4 regions of the Lactococcus muris genome follow, and region 1 is predicted to be linked to each of the others. Evidence: predicted binding sites of a transcription regulator. Region 1 holds the regulator's gene; each other region holds the start of a gene.
What was found. Region 1 encodes Rex, which represses fermentation and respiration genes when NADH is low (regulators of the CRP and FNR family bind a similar motif). Its sites were predicted from a motif close to TTGTGAANTANTTCACAA; they were not measured.
Positions count from the first base shown of each region.

Region 2: a site for Rex is predicted at 3,026-3,043, ahead of trhO (oxygen-dependent tRNA uridine(34) hydroxylase TrhO). Genes of this name have one in related genera too.
Region 3: a site for Rex is predicted at 2,659-2,676, ahead of adhE (bifunctional acetaldehyde-CoA/alcohol dehydrogenase). Genes of this name have one in related genera too.
Region 4: a site for Rex is predicted at 5,102-5,119, ahead of ACGHCK_RS06780 (alanine dehydrogenase). Genes of this name have one in related genera too.

Region 1 is NZ_BAAFQO010000002.1:130,495-137,989, forward strand. Features, by position in the region: gene ACGHCK_RS01855 (bifunctional folylpolyglutamate synthase/dihydrofolate synthase) at 1-1,230, shown strand, start outside; gene ACGHCK_RS01860 (deoxynucleoside kinase) at 1,275-1,913, shown strand; gene glmS (glutamine--fructose-6-phosphate transaminase (isomerizing)) at 2,065-3,882, shown strand; gene radC (RadC family protein) at 4,162-4,845, shown strand; gene ACGHCK_RS01875 (redox-sensing transcriptional repressor Rex) at 5,065-5,718, opposite strand; gene ACGHCK_RS01880 (DnaD domain-containing protein) at 5,882-6,553, shown strand; gene nth (endonuclease III) at 6,555-7,199, shown strand; gene ACGHCK_RS01890 (tRNA (adenine(22)-N(1))-methyltransferase) at 7,192-7,495, shown strand, end outside.
Region 2 is NZ_BAAFQO010000004.1:119,585-127,079, forward strand. Features, by position in the region: gene ACGHCK_RS03780 (ABC transporter permease) at 1-607, shown strand, start outside; gene ntdP (nucleoside tri-diphosphate phosphatase) at 629-1,159, opposite strand; gene ACGHCK_RS03790 (metallophosphoesterase family protein) at 1,232-2,110, opposite strand; gene ACGHCK_RS03795 (hypothetical protein) at 2,471-2,932, shown strand; gene trhO (oxygen-dependent tRNA uridine(34) hydroxylase TrhO) at 3,088-4,101, shown strand; gene yidA (sugar-phosphatase) at 4,300-5,112, opposite strand; gene ACGHCK_RS03810 (HD domain-containing protein) at 5,139-6,437, opposite strand; gene ACGHCK_RS03815 (YwiB family protein) at 6,632-7,009, shown strand; gene ACGHCK_RS03820 (DUF998 domain-containing protein) at 7,011-7,495, shown strand, end outside.
Region 3 is NZ_BAAFQO010000012.1:66,184-73,678, reverse strand. Features, by position in the region: gene tsf (translation elongation factor Ts) at 1-375, opposite strand, end outside; gene rpsB (30S ribosomal protein S2) at 453-1,226, opposite strand; gene ACGHCK_RS08225 (lactonase family protein) at 1,495-2,535, shown strand; gene adhE (bifunctional acetaldehyde-CoA/alcohol dehydrogenase) at 2,691-5,390, shown strand; gene ACGHCK_RS08215 (SepM family pheromone-processing serine protease) at 5,553-6,596, opposite strand; gene coaD (pantetheine-phosphate adenylyltransferase) at 6,586-7,083, opposite strand; gene rsmD (16S rRNA (guanine(966)-N(2))-methyltransferase RsmD) at 7,073-7,495, opposite strand, start outside.
Region 4 is NZ_BAAFQO010000009.1:81,207-88,701, forward strand. Features, by position in the region: gene ACGHCK_RS06760 (APC family permease) at 1-353, opposite strand, end outside; gene ACGHCK_RS06765 (L-threonine 3-dehydrogenase) at 504-1,457, opposite strand; gene ACGHCK_RS06770 (glycine C-acetyltransferase) at 1,524-2,714, opposite strand; gene tdcB (bifunctional threonine ammonia-lyase/L-serine ammonia-lyase TdcB) at 2,959-3,966, opposite strand; gene ACGHCK_RS06780 (alanine dehydrogenase) at 3,989-5,083, opposite strand; gene ACGHCK_RS06785 (aldo/keto reductase) at 5,274-6,119, opposite strand; partial or broken gene ACGHCK_RS06790 (hypothetical protein) at 6,304-6,558, opposite strand; gene ACGHCK_RS06795 (S-ribosylhomocysteine lyase) at 7,041-7,495, shown strand, end outside.

The DNA of each region.
Region 1 (7,495 bases):
TTAACTCGGGTAGAAGCCTTGCTGAAACTACTTGGGAATCCTGAAAGGGATTTATCCATGCTGCACATTGCTGGAACAAATGGCAAAGGTTCAACAGTTGCTTTTACAAGGAGTATTTTACGTCAGCTTGGTCTCACAGTAGCCACCTTTACAAGTCCATTCATTGAGTCCTTTGGTGAGCGTATGGCTATTAATGAACGACCTATTCCCGATGAGAAACTTATTTTCTATGTGGAGCAGGTAAAGCCTTTAGTTGAACAGCTCGATGCGGATGAACGATTTGCAGGTATTACTGAGTTTGAGATTATTACAGCTGTAGCGCTGCGCTATTTTGCAGATGAAAAAGTTGATGTAGCTCTGATCGAGGTCGGCTTGGGTGGTTTGCTGGACAGTACGAATGTGATCCAGCCTGTAGCAAGTGCGATAACAACCATTGGTTTGGATCACATGGATATACTGGGTTCTACCTTAGAGGAAATAGCTGCACAAAAGGCGGGAATTATTAAACCGCATACGCCTTTAGTGAGTGGAAGAATCTCTGCTGAAGCACTAAAGGTTATTCAGCAAACAGCTGAAAAAAAGCAGGCAAAGCATTATCAATTTGGTGTAGATTATCAAGTTGAAGTGCTTGAAGATGAGTACTTTAACTATAGGGATGACCATTTTGAATTAACCTACCTAGAAAAATCTTTATTAGGGGTTCATCAGGTAGACAATGCAGCACTGGCAATCAAACTTTCTTTGATTTATGCTGAAAAAATGAAATTATCACTTTCAGAAAATGCTATCAGAAAAGGTCTGCAAGCCACTTTTTGGCCTGCACGAATGGAGCAAATAAGTCATAGGCCTTTGATTATACTTGACGGCGCGCATAATGTACATGCTATGCATCGTCTTTTAGAAAATTTGAAAACAGAATTTTCAGGTCGGAAAATTATCATCCTCTTTTCAGCTATCGTCACAAAAGATATTACAGAGATGATTAAAATGCTCCAAAGCGTTGATAATTCTCGGCTTATATTAACAACTTTTGATTATCCAAAAGCATTAAAATTAGAAGAGTTCACTTATCTTGAACGAGATAATGTGGAACTGGTTGAAAATTGGAAAGACGAATATCATGTCTTAAAAGACATGTTAAAAGAAGATGATGTTCTTTTAATGACAGGTTCCTTATACTTTATGGCTCAAATCAGAGAGTATTTACTGGAACAAAAAAATAAACAATAAAAATGAAGACAGTCCTGCTTTGGACTTTATAGGAGAATAAAACTTTGATTGTTTTAGCAGGAACAATAGGTGCGGGAAAGTCAAGCTTGGCTAAAGCTTTGGGAAAACATTTGGGAACAGATGTATATTATGAAGCGGTAGATAATAATCCTGTTCTTGACTTATATTATCAAGACCCTAGAAAATATGCTTTTTTGCTGCAAATTTATTTTTTAAACAAACGTTTCGAATCAATCAAAATGGCTTATGATCAGGAAAATAACGTTCTTGACCGTTCGATATTTGAAGACGAACTTTTTTTAACACTAAATTATAAAAATGGTAATGTCACAAAAACAGAACTAGAAATCTACCAAAATTTGCTCAGTAATATGCTAGAAGAGATAGAAGGAATGCCTAAAAAACGTCCTGATTTACTTGTTTATATTGACGTGAGCTTTGAAACAATGCTTTCAAGAATCACTCAACGGGGGCGAAGTTTTGAACAAGTAGAGAAACAGCCAGAGCTGAAAGCTTATTACCAACAGGTGCATGAGGAATACCCAATATGGTATAAAAACTATAACGTTTCACCTAAAATGCGTATTGATGGTGATTTATTTGACTTCGTCAACAATGAAGAAGACTTAGAAAAGGTACTCGCACAGGTGGACAAAGAATTAGTCAAGTTGCAATTAAAGTAAATCGAAAGATTTATTTTTTTGCTTATAATCAACTATACCAATTAAAGATTTATTATTCTTGACAAATGCAAAACATTGTATTATCATTTTTTTATTGACGAAAAAATAAAGAAAAAGTAGCTATACCAATTTAGCTAATGGAGAGATTAATATGTGTGGTATTGTAGGTGTTGTTGGAAACCGTAATGCAACGGACATTCTGTTGCAAGGTCTTGAAAAACTTGAATATCGTGGTTATGATTCAGCAGGAATTTTTGTGACCGATGATTCTGGAAAAGCTAACCTTGTAAAATCAGTCGGTCGCATTGCAGACTTAGAAGCAAAAACAGGGGACAACGTTACTGGAACAGCGGGGATTGGTCATACACGTTGGGCTACACATGGTAAACCGACCGAAGATAATGCACATCCTCATACTTCCACTTCAGGACGTTTCGTTTTGGTACACAATGGAGTGATTGAGAATTTCTCAGAGATTAGAGAAGAATACCTTGCAAATGATACATTTAAGGGACAAACAGATACAGAAGTTGCCGTACACCTCATCGCTAAATTTGCGGAAGAAGATGGACTTTCTGTACTTGAAGCATTTAAAAAAGCCTTGTCTATTATTGAAGGCTCGTATGCTTTTGCTCTCATGGATGCAGAAGATGCTGATGTAATCTATGTTGCGAAAAACAAATCTCCTTTACTTATCGGTCTAGGAAAAGGCTATAACATGGTGTGCTCTGATGCAATGGCCATGATTCGTGAAACATCTGAATTTATGGAAATTCATGATAAAGAGCTCGTTATCTTGACTAAAGATAAGGCAGAGGTAATGGATTACGAAGGAAATACAGTAGAGCGTCAAAGCTATACAGCGGAACTTGACCTTTCAGATATTGGTAAAGGAACATATCCTTACTATATGCTCAAAGAAATTGATGAGCAACCAAGCGTGATGCGTAAACTCGTTTCTACTTATACGAATCAAGATGGAAAAGTTACTGTTGATGCAGACATTGTAAAAGCAGTTCAAGCAGCGGACCGCATCTACATCATCGCAGCTGGAACATCACTTCATGCAGGCTATGCTTCTAAACAAATCCTTGAAGAGCTGACAAATACACCGGTTGAACTTGGCCTTGCTTCTGAATGGGGTTATGGTATGCCATTATTGAGTGAAAATCCTTTGTTTATCTTCCTTTCACAATCAGGTGAAACAGCGGATAGTCGTCAAGTACTTGTAAAAGTAAATGAACTGGGTCATCCAAGCTTGACTGTAACAAATGTACCTGGCTCAACATTATCACGTGAAGCAACATACACAATGTTGATTGGTGCTGGACCTGAAATTTCAGTTGCTTCAACGAAAGCTTACACAGGGCAGATTGCAACTTTAGCTTTCTTAGCTAAGGCTGTAGGTGACGCCGACCAAAATCTTAAGGCGCTTGATTTCGATTTAGTCAAGGAAATTTCACTCGTTGCTCAATCTATCGAGTCCACGCTTTCAGAGAAAGAAATGATTTCAGACCTAGTAGCAAAACTGTTGCCAGAAGCGCGAAATGCTTTCTATATTGGTCGTAAACAAGATTACTTTGTTTCTATGGAAGCTAGCTTGAAACTAAAAGAAATTTCATATATCCAATGTGAGGGCTTTGCTGCTGGAGAACTTAAACATGGGACAATTTCTTTGATTGAAAATGGTACACCTGTGATTGCGCTGATTTCAAATAATGAAGAAGTTGCAGCACACACACGAGGAAATGTCATGGAAACAGTGGCACGTGGTGCATCAGCGATTACGATTGTAGAAGAAGCTGTAGCACGTGAAGATGATGATATTGTCATCAATAATGTTCACCCTTATCTTTCAGCTATTTCAATGGTTGTACCGACACAATTGATTGCTTACTATGCAACAGTACAACGTGGTCTTGACGTAGACAAACCACGTAATCTTGCTAAAGCCGTAACTGTTGAATAAGAAATTAATATTCTTAAGCGGCTAAGGTCTCAATAGTCAAACAGAAAAATGCTCAAGATGATGGCTTTCTATGCCACATTGAGCATTTTCTGTTTTTTTTTAGTTTTTTCTTCCCAGCGTATCTGTAATTATGGTTTCTTGAGGTTGTTTCTTAGTGTTTGGGACAAGTTAAAGAGTGAAGGGACAAACCTAGGGATTTATGGAGAAAATCCAAGTTCTGTGATAAAAGAAAAGGTGAATTTCAAGCGTTTTTTACGTACAGGTATATAGGGAGAAGACATGTATCAAGTAAGAGAAGATAATTATCCTATGAAACCCCGTGAACGTCTATTAGCTTTTGGCTCTGAAAAGCTGAATGAACAGGAACTTTTAGCTATTTTATTGAGAACAGGTAGTAAAAAAGAAAATGTCATGGAACTTGCAGCTCGTGTGCTGAGTGTTTTTGACAATTTAGAGGAGTTTCGCCGTGCTTCAGTGGGAGAGCTAAAGGAAATATCAGGTATAGGTCAAGTAAAAGCAGTTGAAATAAGAGCCATGATTGAGCTTGGAAAGAGGATTCATACAACACAAAGAAAGCGCTATGGGCAAGTGATGGGGTCTCAACAACTGGGGATGAGTTTGGTAGATGAGATGGCTTCTTTTGATCAGGAAAATTTAGTTGCTATTTACTTGGACAGTCAAAACCGTATCATTCAGAAAAAAACGATTTTCATCGGAGCAGTCAACCATTCAATTGCTCATCCACGTGAGATCTTGCATTATGCAATTAGAAATCTTGCTGTCGGAATTATTATTGCACATAATCACCCTTCAGGTATAACTCAGCCAAGTCCGCAGGATAAAGTCTTTACCAAGAAAATTAAGGAGGTTTGCGAAAACTTAGGCATTCATTTTTTAGACCACATTATTACAGGACACAATACCTATCTCAGCTTCAGAGAAGAGGGTCTATTGGACCATTAAAAAATATAGAGACAGAGTGTAAGACTACTGAAAAACTTATATTGTTTTGCTTAAATACAAGAACTTGTCGTATAAAAAAGTCGGGAAAAATGAATTTCCCGACTTTTTCAGCAGTTTATTCAAGTGCTGCTGTATTTTTTAAGTGATGTTTTGTGCATTGATACCCTCACACTTCAAGCAGTTCGGACAAACAAGCCATCTAGAAATTATCTGAGCTTTTTATTTGATATCCTTATGTGACATGAAGAACAAGAGGGTTTGAAGTTCTTTGGTTAAGTCAATAGATTGTACTACGACATCATCTGGTACATGCAGGCGTAAAGGTGAGAAATTAAGAATACCTTTGATTCCGGACTCTACTAAGATATCTGCAACTTCTTGAGCATTTTCTTTATTTACAGAAATAATCGCTGTTTTGATTTTTGAGTTTTTGACATGTTTTGAGAAATCTGCAATATCGTAGATAGGAACACCTGTAGCGCTCGTTGTACCTACGAGTGGATTTTCTGGTACATCATAAGCTTGGGTAACACGCATCTTATTGCGATTTTGGAATTGGTAGTTAATCAAGGCCCGTCCAAGATTGCCGACTCCTACAAGGGCAATATGGGTTTCACGGTCTTGTCCAAGTAGTTCTCCAAAAAAGTCACGCAAAGCACGTGTTTCATAGCCATAACCTCGCCGTCCCAGTTCACCAAAAAGTGAAAAATCTCGCCGAATCGTTGCTGCATCTACACCAATTTTTTCAGAAATAAGCTGCGAGTTTGTGCGCGTCACTTGTTCATCAACTAAAAGTTTGAACAAACGGTAGTATTGAGGCAAACGTTTTGCAGTTGCCTTAGGTAGTTGTTTATTAACTTGGGAGCCAGCCATGTTATCTCCTTTACATAGTCTTTGTGAATATTTTACTTTTTTTAGGATAAATTGTCAAACAATTCTTTCTGGATAATGCGAATTATTTTATAGTTCCCTTTTTATCCATGCTTGTCTCATAGAAGAAAAGGAAGAAAACAATGAAATGTGATAAAATAATAGCATGACCTACTATGAAAACTATATGGCTGGACACATCATACTTCCTCATGCTATGTTGGAGCATTTTGCTCAACTTTTCCCCTCAGCGGGGGACTTTTTGGTTTGGCTTTATCTGTATGAAAATCGTGACAGTGCGCCCAGTGAAATTGCTACAAAGATAGGAAAGAAACTTTCAGATGTTAACCACAGTATTGATAATTTGCAAGATTTTGGTTCTTTGAAAGTTACCTTATTGGAAATTTCAGGGGATGTAGAAACGATTTTTGATGTTACTCCTGCACTTAAAAAGCTGGATCAATTGGAAGGATTGACACCAAAAATTCAAGCAGAAGATACTTCTAATATACAAAACACGGGGCAACTTCAAGATTTAGTTAATATTTTTGAAGCAGAGATGGGTATGATTACACCAATGCAAAGTGAAGAACTGCGCAGCCTGCTTTTTGAAGATAATTATGATGCAGAGTTGATTAAACTTGCTCTTCGTGAAGCAGTCATTAATCGAAAAGTTTCGCTCAACTATATCAAAGCGATTTTGCGAAACTGGCGTAACGAAGGCTTAATGAGTACACAAGCTATTGAGCAGCGTAAAGCAGAGCGTGTAGAAGCTACACAGAACCAAAAAAATACAGATTTTTATATCCCAATGGATGGTCCTTGGAACGGAAAATAATATGCTAAGTAAGAAAAAATTTTTAGAAGCTTTAGATATCATTGTAAACATGTTTCCGGAAGCACACGGAGAGCTGGAGTGGGAAACACCTTTTCAACTTTTGATTGCAACTATCTTATCTGCACAAGCCACAGATAAGGGCGTAAATAAGGCGACACCAGGTCTTTTTGCGAAGTATCCTGACCCTAAAAGTTTGGCACAGGCAGACATTTCAGACGTTGAACAATGTATCCGAACAATTGGACTTTACAAAACGAAAGCGAAAAACATTGTAAAGACTTCTCAGATGCTGGTAGAAAACTTTAATAGCGAACTGCCAAAAGATAAAAAATTATTACAAACCTTGCCTGGTGTTGGCCGAAAAACAGCAAACGTCGTTCTGGGAGAAACTTATGGTATACCTGGAATTGCTGTTGATACCCATGTAGAACGGATTTCAAAGCGTTTAGATATCGTGTCACAGAAAGCCTCCGTTTTGGAAGTCGAAGAAAAGTTGATGAAGCTCATTCCTGAGGAACGCTGGGTGGAAAGTCATCATCACCTCATCTTTTTTGGACGTTATCATTGTACGGCGCGCGCACCAAAGTGTGAAGAATGTCCTGTCCTTGAATACTGTAAATTTGGAAAGAGAAACTTGAATGACTGAAGTAAAACTCTCAAAACGTCTACAAGCTGTTGCTGATCTCGTTAAATCTGACAGCCGTCTTTTGGATGTAGGCAGTGATCATGCTTATCTCCCAACCTATTTGATTCAGCAAAAAAAGATTGATTTTGCAATCGCAGGCGAAGTGGTTAAAGGCCCATTTCAGATTGCTAAAAATCATGTGTCTGAGCAGAACTTGCAAGATAAGATAGAGGTCAGATTAGCCAATGGTTTGGCTGCCTTTGAAGAAAGCGATGCTATCTCAAGTATCGTGATTGCGGGTATGGGTGGACTTTTAA
Region 2 (7,495 bases), on a different contig from region 1:
CGAAACCAGCAGGGCGGCAAGTAAAGCCATGATTGAAAGCTTTATGTCAACAATATTTATGATTTGTGCGGTAATGGTTGCTTGCTTTGCGGTTACTTCACTGATGCGGATGGTAACAGAGGAACGAAAAAATCGACAAGAACTACTTTATGCCATGCCGATTAGCCGTTATAAAGTTTATGTAACTTATATGATTATCTCTTGGATATTAGGCGCTCTTGCTCAGTTTGCTGTTGTGCTTGGCATCTATCTCTCCCAAGCCAATAATGACAATGCGTTCAGTTTTGCTAAAGTAGCTGCAGCGGGGATGTCTTGGACTGTTGGGATTTTCTTTGTCCTTGGGATTTTAGGCTTTCTAATGGCCGTGCTTCCACGTTTTAGCGCGCTGATCTGGGTTTATCTCGGCTTTGCGTTCTTCATGAGTTATATTGGCAACATATTGAATCTCCCCGCTTGGTTAAATAATTTTAATATTTTCCACCATATTTCAAGACTTCCGGTCGAAACAATGAACTGGGGCAATTTTGTATTTATACTTGCTTTAGCAGTAATATTTGCTCTGATTGGCATGTTTATTTATCGGCAACGTGACTTGATTGGCGATTAATTAAAAAATAGTCCATCTGGACTATTTTTTTAATTGATGATAGCGATTGTACCAAATGTCAACATACTCCTTGGAGAAAGGTCCACGTTCATTATTTATCCAATCAACAAGAATTTTTACATTTTCTTTCAAAATGTAGTCAATCTCAGGAGAGTAGTTCATTTGTTTCCTGTGACGTTCATATTCCTCAACGTCTAGGAGTTTTTTCTCGCCATCTTTAAATACTTTTACATCGAGATCATAGTCGATGTATTTCAGGGCCTCATTGTCCAAGACAAAAGGGCTCGCAAGGTTGCAGTAATAGCTGACGCCTTCCTCACGAATCATAGCAATGATGTTAAACCAAAACTTTTTGTGGAAATAAACGATTGCAGGTTCACGTGTGACCCAACGACGGTCGTCTGACTCGGTTACAAGTGTGTGGTCATTTACACCAATAATTGAATTTTCATTTGTTTTCAGTATCATCGTATCTCGCCAGGTACGATGTAAACTGCCATCATGTTTATAGCTTTGAATCGTGACAAGGTCGCCTTCTTTCGGAAGATTCAAGGCTTCACCAACTTTCCAAAATTCAAAGTTCTCGCTTATCATTATAGCATAATATTCAAAAAGTTTCTGAACTCAGCTTGGCAGTTCAAAAAAACTTAAGCTACTAAGAAACTCCTTTGACAGATTCTGTTCACGATAATTTTGCCAGCTATCAAGCGACCTGATTGCCTGATATCTTTTACGCAAATGATAGTGTTCTTCTATCTGATATTCGGGATAATCTTGGAGGAAATCGCTGACCATTTGCCATTCGTAAGTATAACCTAAAGGGCGTGAGTGATAGGTAATCCCGTCTATAGTTTGAGTAGAAATCCGATGATGCGCATGACCAAAGACGACATCTGTAATTTGAGGATACTGGGTAAAAAGTTGGTGGAAAGCTTGAGAGCCAAGATAAGCATTGAAGCGTTCAAACTTTTTATAAGCTGTATTAATAGAAAAAGCTTTATGTGGGACAAAATGCATGGCTATGATGATACGGCCGTCAAAGTTTAAGCTTTGTAAAATCTTTTCCAAGGTGTGAAGACTTTTTTTAGTCGTTAGTGGATCGTTATATTTGCGCTGGATTTTGCGGTCAAAATAAAAATTATTTTTAAAGGCAAGAATATTATCGTAAGAATAATTGTCAGCAAGAGAGTAGTCATACCAGCCATGAAAAGCTATGAGGAGACTATCACCAAAATATTTGAGAGAAAAGTCTTGTGCGTTGATTTCTTCTTCAGATAAATGTACCATGTCGTGATTCCCAAGATTGTGACTAATGTCGAAAACAGTAGATAATTTATCGAAAAAGGGCTTGGTGATTTTTTTATAGTCATTGGACATATCGCCTGCAAAGTGCAAATCTGTTACATCCTGACTCTGTAAAGTATCAACTAAAACCTTGATTTCAGTATCTGTAAATTCATTAACATCTAAATGCAAATCTGAAAGCAGTGCTAATTTTTTCATAGTTAAATTATAACAGAAGCGCAAGACAAGTTCTAATCGTCCCAACTGAAAATTTAACCGCTGCACCAATGCTAACGTTTTCATTAGTTAATGAAAGACTATCCTGCTGAACATTTAGCCCACTTTGAATTTTGAGGGCAGAAAAATGACAAAAAAGCAATGAAAAAGAGCTGATTTTCCAGTGATTTCGTCCCAAATGCTGTGCAGAACCTACTCTATTCCGTTAAAATATCTCATTTTTATATAAAATTACGTTCATAAGGTTGTCATAATAAAATAAAGGTCAGCCTAGAGTCCTAATGATAATTTTGACATAATGGAAGAGACTAAAATTATTATTAGAAATTACATAGGTTGTATATGAAGAATACAGTAAAAATATTTCAAGGGATTTCAAGAATTCTCTTATTCGTTGTTGGTTTAGCATTGCTCTCAGGCGCTCTCGTTTTTACTGGGGTTCATATGGCCAACAAAAATGTTATAAAAACAGAAGTAAGTGGCATTATTGTCCGAGGTGATGAGGGTTTTAAAGAGGTCAATTATACCTTTGAGGGTATAGAATATCAAGTACGCCCTTTGGACACTTATTTTAGGAAACTTGGAACGATAGATGATAAAATAAAAGTTTATGTGGATAATAATCGTCCTGGGCGTGCCTTTTTAACTTATCATGGGGATGGATTGATGCGAACAGCTGGTATATTGGCAGGATGGGGCTTGCTTTTACTCATTATTTTGCTGGGAGAAAGACAGCTGATGAGTCGCATGCGAAAGCTAGAGGAGCTTGCTGATAAAGAAGAAAATGGAACTACTCTTTCGTAAGAGGAGTTTTTTTATTATGGTTTCTAGCCAATTTTGTTCTGATAGGGGCAGCAAGAAAAAGTCCGTTGAGCGGTATTTGACTTAAAACAAACTTTGTTCATTAAAAAACAAGCGCATTGCTTAAAAAGAAAATGGAGCTATGCTACTATAGGAACATGACTATCTTACACAATAAAATTTCAAATAAAGAATTAAAAGAGCGTTTGGCAGCTGAAACAGAGCCTCGCACCACGCTTTCTTTTTATAAATATTTTAATATCAGTGCCCCTCAACAATTTCGTGATGATTTGTATAAAAAATTTGAGGAATTGAAAGTTTTCGGGCGTATTTATATCGCTGCTGAAGGAATCAATGCTCAAATCAGCCTACCAACTGCAAATTTAGAGGCTTTCAAGACCATACTTTATCAAGCTGCGCCTGAATTGGATGGGATTCGTCTTAATTATGCAATTGCTGACGATAGACAATCCTTCTGGGTACTGCGAATGAAGGTTCGCGACAAAATCGTTGCAGACGGTATTGACGATCCGACATTTGATCCTTCAGATGTAGGGCATTATCTTAAGGCAGAAGAAGTTAACGAAATGCTTGGAAAAGAAGACACAATATTTGTGGACATGCGCAATCATTATGAGTATGAAGTGGGGCATTTTAAGGATGCATTGGAGGTTCCATCTGCAACGTTTCGGGAACAATTGCCCATGGCTGTCGACATGTTGAAAGAGGACAAAGATAAAAATATTGTAATGTACTGTACGGGTGGTATTCGATGTGAAAAAGCCAGTGCTTTTATGAAGCACAAGGGCTTTGAAAATGTTTACCACATTGAGGGCGGCATTATTGAATATACACGCAAAGCAAAAGAGCAGAATCTCCCGATTGAATTTATTGGCAAAAATTTTGTCTTTGATGAACGTATGGGAGAACGTATCACGGATGATATTCTTTCGACATGTCCTCAATGTGGTGAAGCTTGCGACAGACATACAAACTGTAAAAATAAAGCTTGTCATCGCTTGTTTATTCAGTGTTCAAACTGTGCAGAGCGCTTTGAGGGCTGTTGTTCACAAAGCTGTGCGGAAGAACTCCACCTGCCAGATGAAAAGATAAAGGTGCTGATAAGAGAACGTGCAGCCGACCCAACTTTTTTTACTAAAAGAAGGGGCTAAAAGCAAAGAGTTATATAGGCAGCAAGAAACTGATTTTAGGTAAAACAGCAAAACAAAAACGCTTAACCACATTTTAATGGCTTAGGCGTTTTTTCTTACTGCAAAATATTGGGACTATTCTTTTCACCAAGGACCACTCTGAACAGTGCTCCCAATATTACCAGAGGTATTGGTCCACATAAAGCTTCTTCAAGGAGCTCACTTGTAGTCTTTCAAAACCCATTCATTAATCGCATGGGCCACACCAGACTCGGCGTTAGACTTAGTGACATATTTGGCGATTTTTTTCAGTTCCTCCTTACCATTCTCCATAACAACAGGATTTCCCACAGCTTCAAGCATAGAACGGTCGTTTTCTTGATCTCCAATAGCCATGAGCTCATCAACATCTAGGAAAAGCTTCTTGGCTAAATGCAAGACGGCATTCCCCTTGCTCGCCTTTTTATTCATAAATTCTAAATAGAAAGGTGTTGACTTCACCATGTTATAACGTTCAAAAAACTCAAAAGGCAAGTAAGCAATGGCATTATCTAAAATATCAGGTTCATCAATCATCATCACCTTAGCAATTTCAAGCGCAGCAATCTCTTCGGGTTGACGGAAGTAAAGAGGCATGTTGACTAATGATGCTTCGTGCACAGTGTATTTTCCGATATCACGATTACTTGTATAAATCCCTTTTTTCGTAATAGCATGCATATGGACACCAATCTTGCGTGCCGCGGCATCGATATCCAAGACGTCCTCAGCTTCCAAAGTTTCCATGATAAATTCTTCCCCCGTTGCACGCTGGACTAGGGCACCATTATAGGTAATGACATAGTCACTGTAGTCTGTCAATTCAAGTTCTTCAAGAATATTCTGAACACCCATGAGTGGACGGCCTGTGGTGATAACAACTTTTACTCCAGCGGCCTTTGCATCAGCAATCGCTTGCTTAACTTCAGGTGTAATTTTACGGTCAGGGTCCAACAAAGTACCGTCGATGTCAATAGCAATAAGTTTAATCATTTGTTTTTTCTCTTTTCTAATTTGATTTAAAGATTTGTACGGATCAATTGGTTAAATTCAGGATTTTTCAGCATGACTTTCGGAAAATAAAAGCGACTGTTTCCGTGAATTGTACCAGCAAGACTAGCAACGATAGGTGATACTTCGGAAAGTTCAGTCAAGCTGCCATCTTTCTGTAATATTTCAATTTGAGTGCGTGGTTTGTTAGAATTTGGACGATAGAAGTCATAAGGCAAGTCAAAGTTGTTATGTGTACCTGTAAAATAATGTGGATCAAATCCTTCTTTTTCAACAAGTTCTCGCAGCTGATCCAAAAGAGGAGCCTCTGAGCTAAAGAGATCAAGTTGTTGTTCTTGATCTTGGGTAAATTCCATTGATTTGAGCAAATGGCGATTGATGTACATGCTGGCAAGCTGAGACAAGGTATCGTCTGCGTTAGACATCCAAGATTGGAAATAAGTATTCATTACCCCATCATCTAGAGAAAGATAGTGATGTAAGCTCTGTCTATTTTCAAAGAAAGGTACCAGTCCTGGACTTGTTTGAGCAAAATATTCTTGATCTAACTGGTATAAAACCTTTGCTCTTTGAAGCAAGTTCTGCAAGATAACCTCCATTGAACGACTGGCAGGGTGAAAATAAACTTGCATATACATTTGGTAACGACTGACGATATAGTCTTCAACGGCATGCATACCAGAAACTCTAAAAACTATTCCATCCTCATGAGGAGCAATAACACGCAAGATTCTTGTCAGATCAAACTGTCCATAAACTGCGCCAGTATAATAAGCATCCCTTAAAAGATAATCCATTCGGTCAGCATCAATTTGACTAGAGATAAGTTGGACAACCTGAGGGTTTGGATAGTCATGTGAAATAACAGAAGCAACTTGTTCAGGAAAGTCGGGCCCTACCTTGCGTAATACAGCGTTAATTTCAGTAGAGGGTGCGGTAATAATTTCCCGGGTCATCGCTTCATGATCTGTAGCAAAAAGACTTTCAAAAGTATGCGAATAAGCGCCGTGCCCTACATCATGTAATAAAGCAGCACATTGGGTAACGAGATTTTCCTCAGGATTCCACGTTTCTGGGTAGCTCTTTGTGAACCAGTCTGTTATAGTTTTTGCAATGTGATAAACACCCATGCAGTGAGAAAAACGACTGTGTTCAGCACCGTGAAAAGTATATGAAGATGTTCCAAGTTGTTTGATACGGCGCAGACGTTGGAATTCCGCAGTGTTGATTAAGTCATATATAATTTGGTTTTCTACGTGAATATAGTCATGGACAGGATCACGAAAGACTTTTTCGAGATGAGCCATAAAAACCTCCTTTGCATTTGTAAGTAAAGTTTTTTGTGGAAGCCATTGATTTTAAAGCAATTTTTTCAAACAAGAGTTACCAAAAGCAGTCAATATCTGGGTGAAAACTCTTGCATTACTATAATTTAATTATAACGGAATTTACTGCAAATTGCTATTTTACTAATAATGCAAGTTATAGTAAAATAACATTTATGGAAATTATTATTCGGAATCGCATTATTATTGATGGACAAGAAGAATTTATTCGTGAAACTTTTGATGGAGAAGTTAAAAAATTAGGAAGTAAAATTGCATTGTATTATAAAAATGCTGAAGAAGAAAAAGTGCTAATAAAATTTGATGAAAAAGAGTTAAGTATGACACGCTATGCTGAAAAGCCGGTAGTCATGCGTTTTCATAAAGAAATGTCCACACACACAATCTATGAGGGGTTAGGGCGCTTAGAAATTGTGACAGATGGCTTTCATATGGATGAGGGATTAAACCATGTGAAGTTGAAATATCGCCTAAGTCAGAATGATATTCCCATCGGGGAGTACCGCATGAGAATTGATTGGAAAAGGAGTTGATATGAAAAAAATACTTCTCCCTAAGGAACTTTATGAGCAGTTAGATTTAGCAAGAGAAAAAGAAATTGAAGTTGTTAAAAACAATAAAAACAGCTTTACCATACGTGCAAAGACACCAAATAAAAAAGAAGATGCAGCCCGAGTCTTTCTGATACCAACGGCAATCAGTACGCTTCTCTTTTTTATTGTTAGTCAAGTGATGGGCCTAGATCAGATTTATCTTTCAGGTACTGAATCGATTTCTACGGGAGTTTTAGTTATTGCTAATGCTGTTGCCTTGACATCTTTTATTACTGCATTTATTAAGAAGCGTAAAGAGCTTTATCATATAATGCGTCCACGAGTGTACTGGCGAACTTTTCTTTCCGTTATTCTTTCAGTCTTTATTATTGTAACATTAGCATTAATTGCTCTATTTTGGTTTTTAAATCAGCTGTTCTATGGCTTAAGTTTTGATGTGTTGACATCAGTCTTGATCTTTGCTAT
Region 3 (7,495 bases), on a different contig from region 1:
ATAAGAATCTTCAAGACTGATGCCCTCTGCAGTTGTCAAAGCTAAAGCCTCTTCATTAGTTGCAGGTTTTTTCTCTGCAATAAGTTCAGCTGTTTCTTTTACGATAGCAACGAATTGTTCGTTTTTAGCAACGAAGTCTGTTTCTGAGTTCAACTCGATAAGTGCTGCAGTATTACCATTTACGGCGATACCTGTCAAGCCTTCAGCGGCGATACGGTCAGCTTTTTTCTCAGCTTTAGCAATACCTTTTTCACGAAGAAGCTCAGCGGCTGCTTCCATATTTCCATCAGTTTCAACAAGTGCACGTTTAGCATCCATGATACCTGCACCAGTTTTTTCGCGCAATTCTTTAACTTGAGCTGCTGTTACTGCCATTGTATAATTCTCCTAATTATTATATTTTATAAAAAAACAGGGAGGCGTAGGGCCTCGCCTGTATTATTCATTACAAATTATTTGCCTTCAACGATTTCAGCAAGTTCTTCAAGTGACTCTTCTGAAGCTGCAGTATCTTTCGCTGTAAGTTCTTCTTCTGCTGCATCTTCACCTTGACGCCCTTCGATGACAGCATCAGCCATTTTAGCAGTAATCAACTTAACTGCACGGATAGCATCATCGTTTGCTGGGATAATAACGTCGATTGGATCTGGGTCAGCATTTGTATCAACCATAGCTACAACTGGAATTCCCAATTTTTGAGCTTCTTGGATAGCGATTTGTTCATTGTGTGGGTCAACAACGTACATCACATCTGGGATGCGAGGCATGTCAGCAATACCACCGATGAATTTTTCAAGACGTTCGCGTTCTTTGTTCAAAAGGACAACTTCTTTCTTAGGTAAAACATCGAAAGTTCCGTCTTCTTCCATTTTGTTGATTGCTTTAAGGCGTGCCACACGTTTTTGGATAGTGTTCCAGTTCGTAAGCATACCACCAAGCCAACGGTGATTTACATAGTATTGACCAGCACGAAGTGCTTCTTCTTTAACAGCTTCTGAAGCTTGTTTTTTAGTACCAACAAAAAGGACTACAGCACCTTCAGCTGAAGCGTTACGTACATAGTTGTAAGCATCGTCAACAAGTTTAACTGTTTTTTGAAGGTCGATAACGTGGATACCGTTACGTTCTGTAAAGATGTATGGTTTCATCTTTGGGTTCCAACGGCGCGTTTGGTGACCGAAGTGAACACCAGCTTCAAGAAGTTGTTTCATTGAAATAACTGACATATTAATGTCTCCTTTTAAAATAGTTTTTCCTCTTTTGACTCTCACCCTATGCCGCTACACCTGTGCACTACGACATCGTCAAGTCAAAATGTGAGATTATCGCCCGAGAGCAACAGTAATATTATATACTAATCTTCCTCATATTGCAAGTCCTCTTTTTTACCTAAGTTTCTCGTAGATGCATAAAACGTGAGAGATTTAACTTCCTGAAAACGCTCCTTTATGATAAAATAATTATACGAATATTAAATGTAAAAGGAGCTAAACTATGCGGGAAAAAATTCTAGTGGGTGGATATACTAAACGTGAATCAAAGGGAATATACAGTTTCGACTTAGATGTTGTCAAGGAAGAACTTTCTAATCTAAAAGAAGTTGCACATGTTCAAAATGCGACCTATATTGCTCTAGATAGAAAGAAACAGCATCTCTATAGCTGTGCTGCAGATGAAAATGGTGGTGGCATCGCCGCTTTAACTTATAAAAGGGGGAAAGCAGAACTTTTAAATTATGTCACGAGTGTTGGAGCCCCTCTTTGTTATGTTTCTGTTGACGATAAACGCGGTCTTGTTTATGGTGCCAACTATCATCTGGGAGAAATTCGTGTCTATAAAATCCAAAAAAATGGTTCACTCCTTTTAACAGATACTGTAAAACATGAAGGGGAAGGCTCAAACGGACACCCAGGTCAAGAACGCCCACATGTTCACTATGCAGATCTTACACCAGATGGTCGCTTGGTTACTTGTGATTTAGGAACGGACGAAATCACTGTATATGACGTTGTGGGGGAAGATGGCAAGCTTTCTATCGCTACCCTATATCGCATGCCTACTGGAACTGGCGTTCGTCACCTGACCTTCCACCCTAACGGTAAAGTTGCTTATGCTATTGGTGAATTTTCTTCCACTGTAACAGTGCTTAGCTACAATGAAGAAAAAGGACGTTTTGCAGCTCTAGAAACCCTCAGTACACTGCCTGCTGATTTTGAGGGTGTCAAAAGCGCTGCTGCGCTGCGTCTTTCATCTGATGGTAAATTCCTCTATGCCTCAAACCGCGGGCATGATTCAATCGCTGTCTTCAGTGTCAGTCCTTTAGGAACGAAAATTACTCTGGAAGACATTGTAAAAACAGAAGGTAAAACACCTCGCGACTTTAACTTCAATAGCACAGAAGACTTTATTATCGTGGCCCATCAAGACAGCGATAACCTTAGTCTTTTCCGCCGCAATCGTACAACAGGACTACTTACACTGAAACAAAAAGATTTTTATAGTCCAGAAGGCACTTGTGTCCTTCCAACCCTCTAAACCAAACCGCCAAATAAGGCGGTTTTTCTATCATTAAAATGTGAATATTATTTCGCTAACACAACATTGTATTTTTTTGCACAATACAATTTGACACCGCGTTCAAACTTTGTTAAAATAATAACGTGATAAATTTCACAAAGGAGAAATTTTATATGACAACCCCAAACACAAAGACGAAGAAAGAAATAACAGCAACTGATAAGGCTGTACTCTTAGAAAAAGCAGAGCAATACACAGATACTCTTGTGAAAAAAGCCCATCAAGCCGCTCTGCATTTTGAAGGTTATACTCAAGCACAGGTTGATAAAATTGTTGCAGCTATGGCTTTGGCAGCTAGTGAGCATTCTCTGGAACTCGCTCACGAAGCACATAAGGAAACTGGTCGCGGCATTGTTGAAGACAAGGATACTAAAAACCGCTTTGCTTCAGAGTCTGTTTATAACTCAATAAAAAACGATAAAACTGTTGGAGTAATTAGCGAAAACAAGGTTAACGGTTCAGTTGAAATCGCAGCTCCTCTTGGTGTCCTTGCCGGGATTGTGCCTACGACTAACCCTACCTCAACAACTATCTTCAAATCACTTTTAACGGCAAAAACACGCAACGCTATCGTTTTTGCCTTCCATCCACAAGCTCAAAATTGCTCTTCACATGCTGCACGTATCGTCTATGATGCTGCTCTGAAAGCAGGAGCTCCAGAAAACTTTATCCAATGGATTGAAGAACCTAGTCTCTATAATACAACAGCACTCATACAGAATCAGGGTATTGCTTCAATCTTAGCCACAGGTGGTCCAGGAATGGTTAATGCCGCTCTGAAATCTGGTAATCCTTCACTAGGAGTCGGTGCAGGTAATGGTGCTGTCTTTGTTGATGCAACCGCAAATGTCGATCGCGCTGTTGAAGACCTTCTGCTCTCTAAGCGTTTTGACAATGGCATGATTTGTGCCACAGAAAATTCTGCTGTTATTGCTGAAGAAATTTATGATGAGTTTCTTGAAAAACTCCAGGCACACGGTGCTTATAAAGTACCTAAGAAAGACTATAAAGCAATTGAAAAATTTGTCTTTGTTGAACGTGCTGGCGAAGGCTTTGGTGTAACGGGTCCTGTTGCTGGACGTCCTGGACCTTGGATTGCTGAACAAGCTGGCGTAAAAGTCCCTAAGGGCAAAGATGTCCTACTCTTTGAACTTGATGAAAAAAATATCGGAGAAGCACTGTCCTCTGAAAAACTCAGTCCACTTCTGTCCCTCTACAAATCTACCTCACGTAAAAATGCTATCGAAATCGTTCAAAAACTTTTAGACTATCAGGGCGCAGGGCACAATGCTGCCATCCAAATTGGTGCTCAGGATGATCCATTTGTTAAAGAATATGCAGATGCCATTGGTGCTGCACGTATCTTGGTTAACCAGCCTGACTCTATTGGCGGTGTTGGCGATATTTATACTGATGCAATGCGTCCATCATTGACGCTCGGAACTGGTTCATGGGGTAAAAATTCAATTTCACACAACTTGAGTACATATGATCTATTGAATATTAAAACAGTGGCACGTCGTCGTAATCGCCCACAATGGGTTCGTCTGCCAAAAGAAATCTACTACGAAAACAACTCAATCTCTTATTTGCAAGAAATGCCTGATATAAAACGTGCCTTTGTTGTCACAGATCACGGGATGTTACAGTTTGGCTTTGTTGATCACATGCTTGAGCAACTCGCTGTTCGTGACACACAGGTACAAACAACTATCTACGGTTCTGTAAAACCAGACCCTACATTATCTCAGGCAATCGAGATTGCACGTCAAATGGATGACTTCAAACCAGATACCGTTATTGCTCTTGGTGGTGGTTCTCCGCTTGATGCAGCCAAAATCGGCCGTTTGATTTATGAGTATTCCGTTCGCGGGGAAGTTGACCTTAATGACGATATCGCATTGAAAGCCCTTTTTGAGCAACTGGCCCAAAAATTCATCGATATCCGTAAACGTATCGTCAAATTCCCACATCAAGACCAAACTCAACTGGTATGTATTCCAACTACTTCGGGGACAGGCTCTGAGGTAACACCATTTGCTGTCATCACTGATGACGAAACACATGTTAAATATCCCTTAGCGGATTATCAACTTACACCTCAAGTGGCCATTGTTGACCCTGAGTTTGTTATGACTGTGCCAAAACGTACAGTCGCTTGGTCAGGTATCGATGCACTCAGTCATGCACTCGAATCTTACGTTTCAGTCATGGCTTCAGACTATACTAAACCTCTATCACTTCGTGCAATCAAATTAATCTTTGAAAATTTAACCACTTCTTACCACTATGACCCTTCAAAACCTTCCAAAGAAGGACAGATGGCACGCGCAAATATGCACAACGCTGCAACCTTAGCTGGTATGGCTTTTGCTAATGCATTTCTCGGTATCAACCACTCCTTAGCGCACAAAGTCGGCGGCGAGTTTGAATTGCCACATGGTTTAGCTATTGCTATCGCTATGCCGCACGTTATCAAATTTAACGCTGTAACAGGAAATGTTAAGCGTACACCATATCCACGTTATGAAATCTATCGTGCCCAAGAAGACTACGCCGAAATTGCACGCTATATTGGTTTAACAGGCAAAGACAATGCCGAACTGGTTGACAAGCTTATTAAGGAAATCAAGAAATTGACAGACAGCATTGATATTGATATCACACTTTCAGGTAATGGTGTCGATAAAAACCATTTAGAACGCGAACTTGATAAGTTAGCAAACCTTGTTTACGATGACCAATGCACACCAGGTAACCCACGTCAACCAAGTATTGATGAGCTTAAAGCGCTCTTGCAAGACCAATATTAAACCAAAAAAAGCTGTTATCCACAGCTTTTTTTAGTTTATTTGGTCGCTATAACATTTAGTGTGGCTACTCACCACGAAAAACATTGTAGCTCCCGAATTTCTCCGCTTTCTCTACAAAAAGTGGCAATAAATTTTCAGCTACCACCATAGAGTACACAGAACCTATTTTTCAAGATAATCTAGGGCCTCTTGGATGGTCTTGACAGGTACGATTTTCATGTCTGTATTCAACTTTTTAGCTGCTGCTACGGCATCTGTATAGTTATTCGTTGTACCAGAGGCTTTTGCCTGTTCAGCTGTTTCATCTGGGCAGAGGAAGATTTTAGCTCCCTCTTGACTGGCTGTTGCAACCTTTTTATCAACGCCACCAATCTGACCGATACTTCCGTCTTCGTTTATCGTCCCAGTACCTGCTATTTCTCTGCCTCGCCGCAAATCTTTGCCCGTAATCTGACTATAGATTTCCAGAGTAAACATCATTCCAGCGCTTGGACCACCAATCGAGCCTGCATCAATTTTTACTTGAGGATGAGTTACAACCTCTGTATGATCAACCAAGCCGATACCAATGCCCGTCTTGCCATTGCTCAACTTAATATATTTTCCAGTTGCTTCATGTTGGCTACCATCCATCCGTGTATATTTAATTGTTACATTATCGCCCACCTTTTGTTGAGCAACATATTTTATCATGTCTGCTGAAGACTTGAATGTTTTACCATTAACTTCTGTTATCGTATCAGAAAGCTGCAGGTCATTTTTAAAAGTTGAATCCTCACTTATGCTAAGTACGTAAACTCCTTGGTACTTCATTTCATAAGGCTTCCCCGCCAGCTTGAAAGCTTGATAAATCGCAGTATTTTGCGCAGTCTGCATATAAAATTGATTAACCAAGTCAAATTGCTGGTTTGTCAATCCTCCTGTCATTTCTTGGCTACTTAAAACAGTAGCAAATGGATCAGACATCGAATAAAGCATATTCGCCGCATTAGCTCGAACCATTTCAACCGTAGTCAGGTAGAAATTTCCTTTATGTTCATCCTTTGTCCCTGAAACTTCAACCATTTGATTGACCGGTATTGCTCCACCTGGTTGCTCAATGTAATACGGCAAAGGGAAAAACAGCCCTATGATAAATACAAGCGGAATTCCTATAGATAAAAAAAGTTTGAGCTTACGTTTATTTTTGACATCTTCATTTTTCATTTGATTTTTTTCCATTCAGTGCTTTAATAACATTTTCTGGCAGCCATTGGCTTAGGTCTTGTCCAAAGTGATAGAGCTCACGCATCCGTGTAGAACTAATATTTTCGAGTTCTGGTTTTGCGGTCAATAGAATAGTTTCCACTCCCGTCATTTCACGGTTAAAGTAAATCATATTTTTCTCGTAGTCTAAATCAGCCGCATTGCGAACGGAACGCACAAGTGCCGTTACTTCTAGTTCCTTCGCAATATTCACAGTCAAATCATTCGCATGTGCAATCACTTCCACATTAGTTAATTGTAAATCTGCTAAGGCTTTTTCGATGAGGGCTACACGTTCTTCTAAACTAAACAAAGGATTTTTAGCTTCGTTTTTAAAAATACCGATATAAAGCTTGTCAAAAAGCTTGCTGGCACGTTCAACGATATCAAGATGGCCTTTTGTGACTGGGTCAAAAGTACCCGTAAATAAACCGATTTTATCTTTCATAGATGGTTACCTTTGAAATTCCATATACTTTTTCTTTACGCAAGGACAGTTGTCCCACTCTTTCCGGAAGTGTAACTTCTTTATCTGTTTCACAAACAACGATAACGTCATCTGCCAACAAGTCTTTTTTCTGCATTTCTTCTAGATTAGCAACAATACTTTCTCTCGCATACGGAGGATCAAGCAAAACCAAATCAAACTGTCCAGAAAGACGAGCTAAGGCACGCTCTGCTGGCATCTTCAAAAGTTGAAATTTTTCCTCTTCTTTTGTCATCTTGATATTTTCTGCAATCACCAACTGTGCTGAACGGTCTTTTTCAACCATTACAGCACTGGCCATCCCACGTGAGACAGCTTCGATAGCAAGTGAACCTGAACCTGAGAACAAATCCAAGACCCGACCACCTTCAAA
Region 4 (7,495 bases), on a different contig from region 1:
AAAAATTGTGTTCCAAACACGACAGCAAGCGCTGCAATATTTGCGGGGAAGTATATGATTGATTGTGCCCAGCCTAAGAGAAAGGACCAGCGTTTACCAAAACCACGTTGGATATAACGTATCATCCCACCTGTTTCTGGAATAGCTGCTGCAAGCTCTGCAGCAGTTAACCCACCACAAATCGAAATAATACCACCAAGTACCCAAACCAATATGTGTAATCCAGCCTGGCCCGTCAGTTCCGCAACTCGACCTGCTTTAAAGAATACACCTGCACCAATAACCGTGCCCATTACCGTCGTAAGGGCAGGAAAGAAACCAAGCGTACGCTTCATTTCATTTTTTTGTTCCATAAGAGCTCCTCTTTAAAAGATAAATTTTGACAAGATTAATATTGTCTTAACGTTGATTACTAAAATTAGCATTAGAGAGTAATCTCGAAACCGATTACTCTCTAATTTTATCATATTTTTTAAACTTGTGATAGAGTGAACTTAGTTTTCTCAACCTTTTAATTTTTCAGTAAGTTTTTCAAGCATATCCTTAGTCATCGCATCCAAGTCGTATTTAGGATTGAAGCCCCATTCTTCTTTCGCGCATGTCGCATCGATAGAGTTTGGCCAGCTGTCTGCAATAGCTTGTCGTACAGGATCTACATCGTAATCCATTGTAAAGTCAGGCATGAACTTTTTAATCGAAGCAGCAATTTCTTCTGGTGCAAAACTCATAGCTGTAATATTGAAGGCATTACGGTTGACTAATTTGTCTGCTGGTGCGTTCATCAAGTCAACAATGGCATCAATAGCATCAGGCATGTACATCATGTCCATCTTAGTTCCTTCAGCGATAAAGCTTGAATAGTGACCATTTTTGATTGCTTCATAGTAGATATCAACAGCATAGTCTGTTGTACCACCACCAGGCAAGGTCTTGTATGAAATCAATCCTGGGAAACGTACACCACGTGTATCTACACCAAACTTCGTATAGTAATAGTCACAAAGCAGCTCCATAGAAACTTTCGTCACACCATACATAGTATTTGGACGTTGAATTGTCACTTGCGGTGTGTTGTCCATCGGAGTACTTGGGCCAAATGCAGCAATAGATGATGGTGAGAAGTATTGTAGACCAAGCTCACGCGCTGTTTCCAAAGCATTAACCAATCCACCCATATTGAGCTTCCAAGCAAATTGTGGCTTCGCTTCTGCTACTGCAGAGAGAAGTGAAGCCAAATGGATAATTGTGTCTACACCATTATCTTTGGCAATCTTCAGCATCTTTTCATGATCCATGACATCCAAGATTTCAAAATGTCCATCTGTCACAACTGGATTTCCTTCAACTTCGCGGATGTCAGTTGCGATAACATTATCAACTCCAAGATCATTGCGAAGACGTTCCGTCAATTCTGAACCAATTTGTCCAAGTGCGCCTGTGATGAGTACTTTTTTCATTTTATTTTCTCCAATATATTTGATATATGTTTAGTTACGATAGGAATAATTTTGCTAGGACAGAGCTTAGATTAAACCAATCTCTTTCCCTACTTTGGCAAAGACAGCAACTGCTTGGTCTAACATCTCTTTAGTATGTGCTGCTGTTGGCATTGCACGAACACGACCTGTTCCGAGTGGTACAGTTGGGAAAACGATAGGTTTCACATAAACACCATTTTCAATCAGTTTCTTAGAAAACTCTTGTGTTTTTGCTTCATCTCCCAAGATTACAGGTGTGATTGGTGTTTCTGATACACCTGTATCAAAACCAGCTTTTTGTAATTCTTCTTTGAAATATTTCGCATTGTCCCAAAGTGTCTCTACATATTCTGGATGATCATGCATCAATACAAAGGCTTCTTTTGCAGCTGCGGCTGCACCAGGTGTCAATGAAGTTGAGAAGAGGAAAGGACGCCCTTGTGACTTCAACCAGTCAACCAAAAGTTTTGATCCTGCAACATATCCCCCAACTACGCCGATTGCTTTTGAGAGAGTACCGATTTGGAAGTCAATTTTATCCTGCAATCCAAAATGTTTTACAGTACCGGCACCACCACCCATAACGCCTGAGCCATGTGCATCGTCAACATAAGTGATTAGATTATATTTTTCAGCAATTTCTACAATTTCTGGAAGTTTAGCAATATCACCATCCATTGAGAATACACCGTCTGTGATGTACATTACTTTATTATATTCGCCTGATTCTGTTGCCTCTTTTGCTTTCGCTTCAAGATCAGCCATGTCTTGGTGTTTAACACGAATAATCTTAGCCCCTGAGAGACGACAGCCATCAATAATTGAAGCATGGTTAAGCTCGTCTGAAAGGATGGCATCTCCTTTTTTCATAACTGCACTGATGGCTCCCATGTTACAATTGAAGCCAGACTGAAAAGCTATCGCAGCTTCAGTACCTTTGAACTCGGCAATGGTCTTCTCAAGCTCAATATGAATATCAAGCGTTCCATTAATTGTACGTACAGCCCCTGCACCAGCTCCATACTTGTCTGTTGCATCTTTTGTTGCCTGAATAAGTTCAGGCCGTGTAGCAAACCCCAAATAATTGTTTGAGGCAAGGTTAATCATCTTCTTGCCTGCAACTGTAATTTCTGGGCCATTGGCGCTATCTAGCACGTCAATTGTGTTGAGCAAACCTTTTTCTTTTAGGTTTCCAAGCCCATTTTCGAGGAACTCCGTTAAAACTTTTGAAGTCATTTTTACAACCTTCTTTCACTTTTCGGCTACATTTCCTGTAACCGTTTACAATTAGTTTAACACTTTTCAAAAACTCTTGCAAGATTTTTTGGACTGTTTGCTCATATTTTAATTTAAATTATACAATCTTGTTAACTTTGTGATTTCAAGTAATTTATCGCACAATTAAAAAAAGACTGAAATATGCGTAAAAAGCCCTGAATTACAGAGCTTTTTTACCTATGGATAATTAAGATGTTAAGATTTACTGTTCTTCATCATTCGCAATCAGAAAGTGATCAACGATATCTTCTATACGTGCCAAGTCAACGTTACCACCAGATACAATGGAAACAACCTTCTTGTCTTTCACATATTCATCCACTTTCCCCGCAAGAATCGCTGCAGTTGTAAGAGCGCCAGCACCTTCTACAACGATTTTCGTACGTTGAATAAGGTCTTTAATCGCCAACTCAATTTCTGCTTCTGAAACCAGAACCATATTGTCAACAATTTGGTTAACAACCTCAAATGTCAATTCGCCTGGATAAGCAACGTGACAGCCGTCTGCAATCGTTGGTGCTTCATCGTGATAAACTTTTTTACGTGCCCTAAACGATGCTGTCATTCCATGACAATTTTCAGCTTGTACACCAATAACTTTAATATTTGGATTGAAAGATTTTAAGGCAACAGCAACACCTGATATCAAGCCGCCGCCACCTACAGGAACCAAAACTGTATCCACGTTCCAAAGGTGATCCAAAATTTCCAGACCTATTGTTCCTTGACCAGCCATTACTTCTGTATCATCATAAGGTGGGATGTAAGTAATGTTGTTTTCCTTAGCATAGGCTTCACAGAAAGCCTTGGAGTCATCAAATTGCTCACCTTCAAGCATCACCTCTGCCCCATATCCACGTGTGGCATCTACTTTTGCCTGTGGCGCGCCCTTTGGCATGACAATGATGCTCTTAATTCCTAAAAGTTTTGATGTCAAAGCAACACCCTGTGCATGATTACCAGCTGAACAAGCAATAACACCACGCGCTTTTTCTTCCTCAGACAACTGCGCAATTTTATTAAAAGCGCCACGGAATTTGAATGAGCCTGTTAACTGCATGTTTTCGAGCTTCAAATAAACCTCTCCACCTGTTTTAGCAGTTAAGAACATCGACTGAATCAATGGTGTTTCACGCGCATACTGTTTTACAATATTTTGAGCCTTTTTTATATCTTTAATCGTAACAGGCAGACTTGCTAAATTTGTCATCTTCTCTTTCCTCAAACCCTTTCTAAAATTCTGTATAAGTAACATCTATTGAATCAGCAAGAGGCTTGGAAACTACTTTCCCCTTATAGACACTCAGGCCTGAAAGGAGTTCTTTTGATTTCAATGCTTCATCCAGACCTTTAACAGAGATTTCTTTGAGGAAAGAAAGGTTACCTTGAGCTAAGGCAATGGTCGCTGTACGTGGTGTTGCACCAGGCATATTTGGTACTGCATAGTGAATAATACCATGCTTAATGAAAACAGGATCTGCATGATTCGTTGCATGATCTATTGTTTCCACTGTACCTCCTTGGTCTATAGCAATATCAACAATGACCGAACCAGGTTTCATTGACTTGACCATGTACTCTTTCACCAATTTTGGTGGTTTGGCTCCTGGAATTAGAATTGTTGAGATAAAGATATCTGCAAGTTTGATATTCTCTTCTAAAGCTTCTGTTGTTGACTTGACAATCTCAACGTTTTTTCCTTCATAACGCTCTTTAAGCTGCGCGATACGAGCATCTCCAAGTTCGATGATGATAACTTTACAGCCTAAAGCTACTGCTATATCAGCAGCATTTTCTGCAGCATTTCCACCGCCAAAAATAACAACGGTACCAGCTTCAATACCCGCGATACCTGGCAAGAGAATCCCTTCACCGCCGTGCTGTTTTTCAAGGTAATATTGTCCAATGTTTACTGCACGTCGTCCTGCAATAGCTGACATTGGCTTGAGCAACTCCAGAACACCATTGATGGAGATGTTTTCACCAGAAATAGCTGTTACACCCACCTCCATCATTTTTTCAACACAGGCTTTATTAGCTGCTAGATGAAGGAAGCCCCAGATAATTTGACCTGGTTTAAAGTATTTATATTCAGATTCCATCGGTTCCTTAACTTTAACGATGAGCTCCGCTTCCCAAGCAGTTTCTGTATCTACGATTTGAGCTCCAGCTGCCTCGTAAAGATCATCTGTAAAACCACAACCCGCACCAGCATTTCTATCAACAAGCACTTCGTTCCCTGCTTCAACGAGAATTTTCGCGTTTTCTGGGGTCATCCCTACACGTGCTTCACCTTGTTTTGGGTCTTTAATTACACCAATTTTCATACTTAATTGTTTCTCCTTTTGTGAAAATTTTATCAAGTATATTATAGCGCTTTCATTCTCTTTTGGCAATATTTTTTTTAAAATAAAACATTCTTTTAATATTCCCTTATTCTTATTGTACATATTCTGCAAATTATAAAAAAAGACACTCAAATCTTTCAATTTGGTGTACTTTTTCAGGATATACCTATTAATGATTGACTTCATCTGGGTTTCGAGCAAGGCCCGCTTTGCCATGAAGACTGTCGATAAAGGCTATGTCTTCATCTGACAAGTCAAAATCAAAAATGTCAGCATTTTCTTTGATACGACTTGCTGTTACAGATTTTGGTAATGGGAGGTAACCTTTGTGTAGGCTCCAACGTAAAACGACTTGTGCCACTGTTTTCTCATATTTATCTGCAATATCAGCAAGTTCAGTGATGGCAAAAATTTTGCCTGTACCGAGTGGGCTGTAAGCTTCTGTCAAGATATCGTGTGCTTTATTAAAAGCAACGACCTCTTCTTGCTGATCTGAGGGGTTGACCATGATTTGGTTAACAACAGGCTTTATCTCAGCAACTTCAAGTAATGGTTCCAAATGACGGGGATGGAAGTTTGACACACCAATCGCACGCACTTTATTATTTTTCACGCCATCTTCCATCGCTTTCCAGACAGCTGCGTTTCGTTCAGCAAAATTAGGGCGGAAGGCTTTAGGATTCGGCCAGTGAATCAAATAAAGGTCAACATAGTCTAAGCCGAGTTTTTCTAAACTTTCATCAAGTGCCGCTCTTGCATCTTCAGTTGTTCCAAGATCCCAAAGCTTTGTGGTGATAAACAATTTATCACGTGCAATCCCGCTGTCTTTAATTGCACGTCCCACGGATTCTTCATTGCCATAAACGGCAGCTGTATCAATATGACGATAACCAACTTCTAGAGCCGTTTTGACCGATTGATAGGCCTCCTCGCCATCTTTTGATTGCCATGTCCCAAAACCAACTTTGGGAATTTCCATACCATTTGAAAGAGTGTAAGTTTCTGTAAGTGCCATAAATTCTCCTTTTCTTTACTTCTCGCTTTATTCTATCACTTTATGAAAGGAGACGAAAAAATTTGGTTCGGAAGTGTAGAAGGAGAACGCGGATGTTGGAAGAACAAAGAACAGGTGTTTCCCGCATCTCACCCGTTTCACCACTGAAATGCAGGAATTTTAGAGGAAGGGCTAAATGATTTCTTTAAGCTTCTGGCTGGTAGATAATAAGTGCTGGACGGACGCCCATAAATGCTAAAGAAAGGTCTACATGACCAGTGCGAGTAAGCTGACCAGCCCGCCCATTAGCCGCAACATCCACACGCCAGCCATCACCTGAAATCCCAGGAGTACGTAGCCACCAGCCATGATTATCACCTTGCCCACCTGTCACACGCTCCGCATGATTAGAAAATGCGCTGCTCGGTTGGGAAAGTTTTACCACATCTGCTAAAGATAGTGCAAAGGCTTGCTTTGTTCCTTTTTAATCAACAGCAGTCAAATCGTTTACAACTTCTGCTGCAGCAGAAAAAAGGAGAAATTTACCCTGCTGTATTACTTGATTACAGAACACAGTATTTCCCTCGTCAAGTATTTTAGACTATTTTTAAGTATATTCTCCCGTCTTTTTTAAATATCTCTCTCTTTTAAGTTAAAACTATTTAGTAATTATACAACAGTTTTTTCGGAAAACTTGGACAAAGAAATCCCCTTTAAAATGCACTGCCATTGTTTTACGTGAAACAATACATGCTGGTCTTATCCAATAATCAAAACTGCAAAAAGTCCAGATGAAAAACACTTAAGCTGGAATGTGTTATAATAAGGGTGTTTGTTTAGGCAGAGCCTAAAAGATGAGAACACTACAATAGGAACAAATTATCAAATAAAAAGTTAAAATTTTTTACTGTTCATAAATAATAAGGAAAAAGGAGAAAAACAATGGCTGAAGTCGAATCATTCCAACTTGATCATACAAAAGTTTTAGCACCCTATATACGTTTAATCGGGACAGAAACTGGACCTAAAGGGGATAGCATCACAAACTTTGATGTTCGCTTTATCCAGCCCAATCATGGAGAAATACCAACAAGTGGCTTACATACCATTGAACACGCAATGGCAAGTTTAATCCGCGATCGTATTGATGGTATGATTGACTTCTCACCGTTTGGCTGTCGCACGGGTTTCCACATGATTATGTGGGGCCAACCCAGTTCTGAACAAATTGCCAAAGTTATCACTTCTTCTTTGGAAGAGCTTGCGGGAGATAGCTTTACTTGGGACGATGTTCCTGGTGTTTCAGAAAAAGAGTGTGGAAACTATCGAGATCATTCACTGTTTTCAGCGAAAGAGTGGGCGAAAAAAATCCTAAGCAAAGGCATCTCGTCTGATGC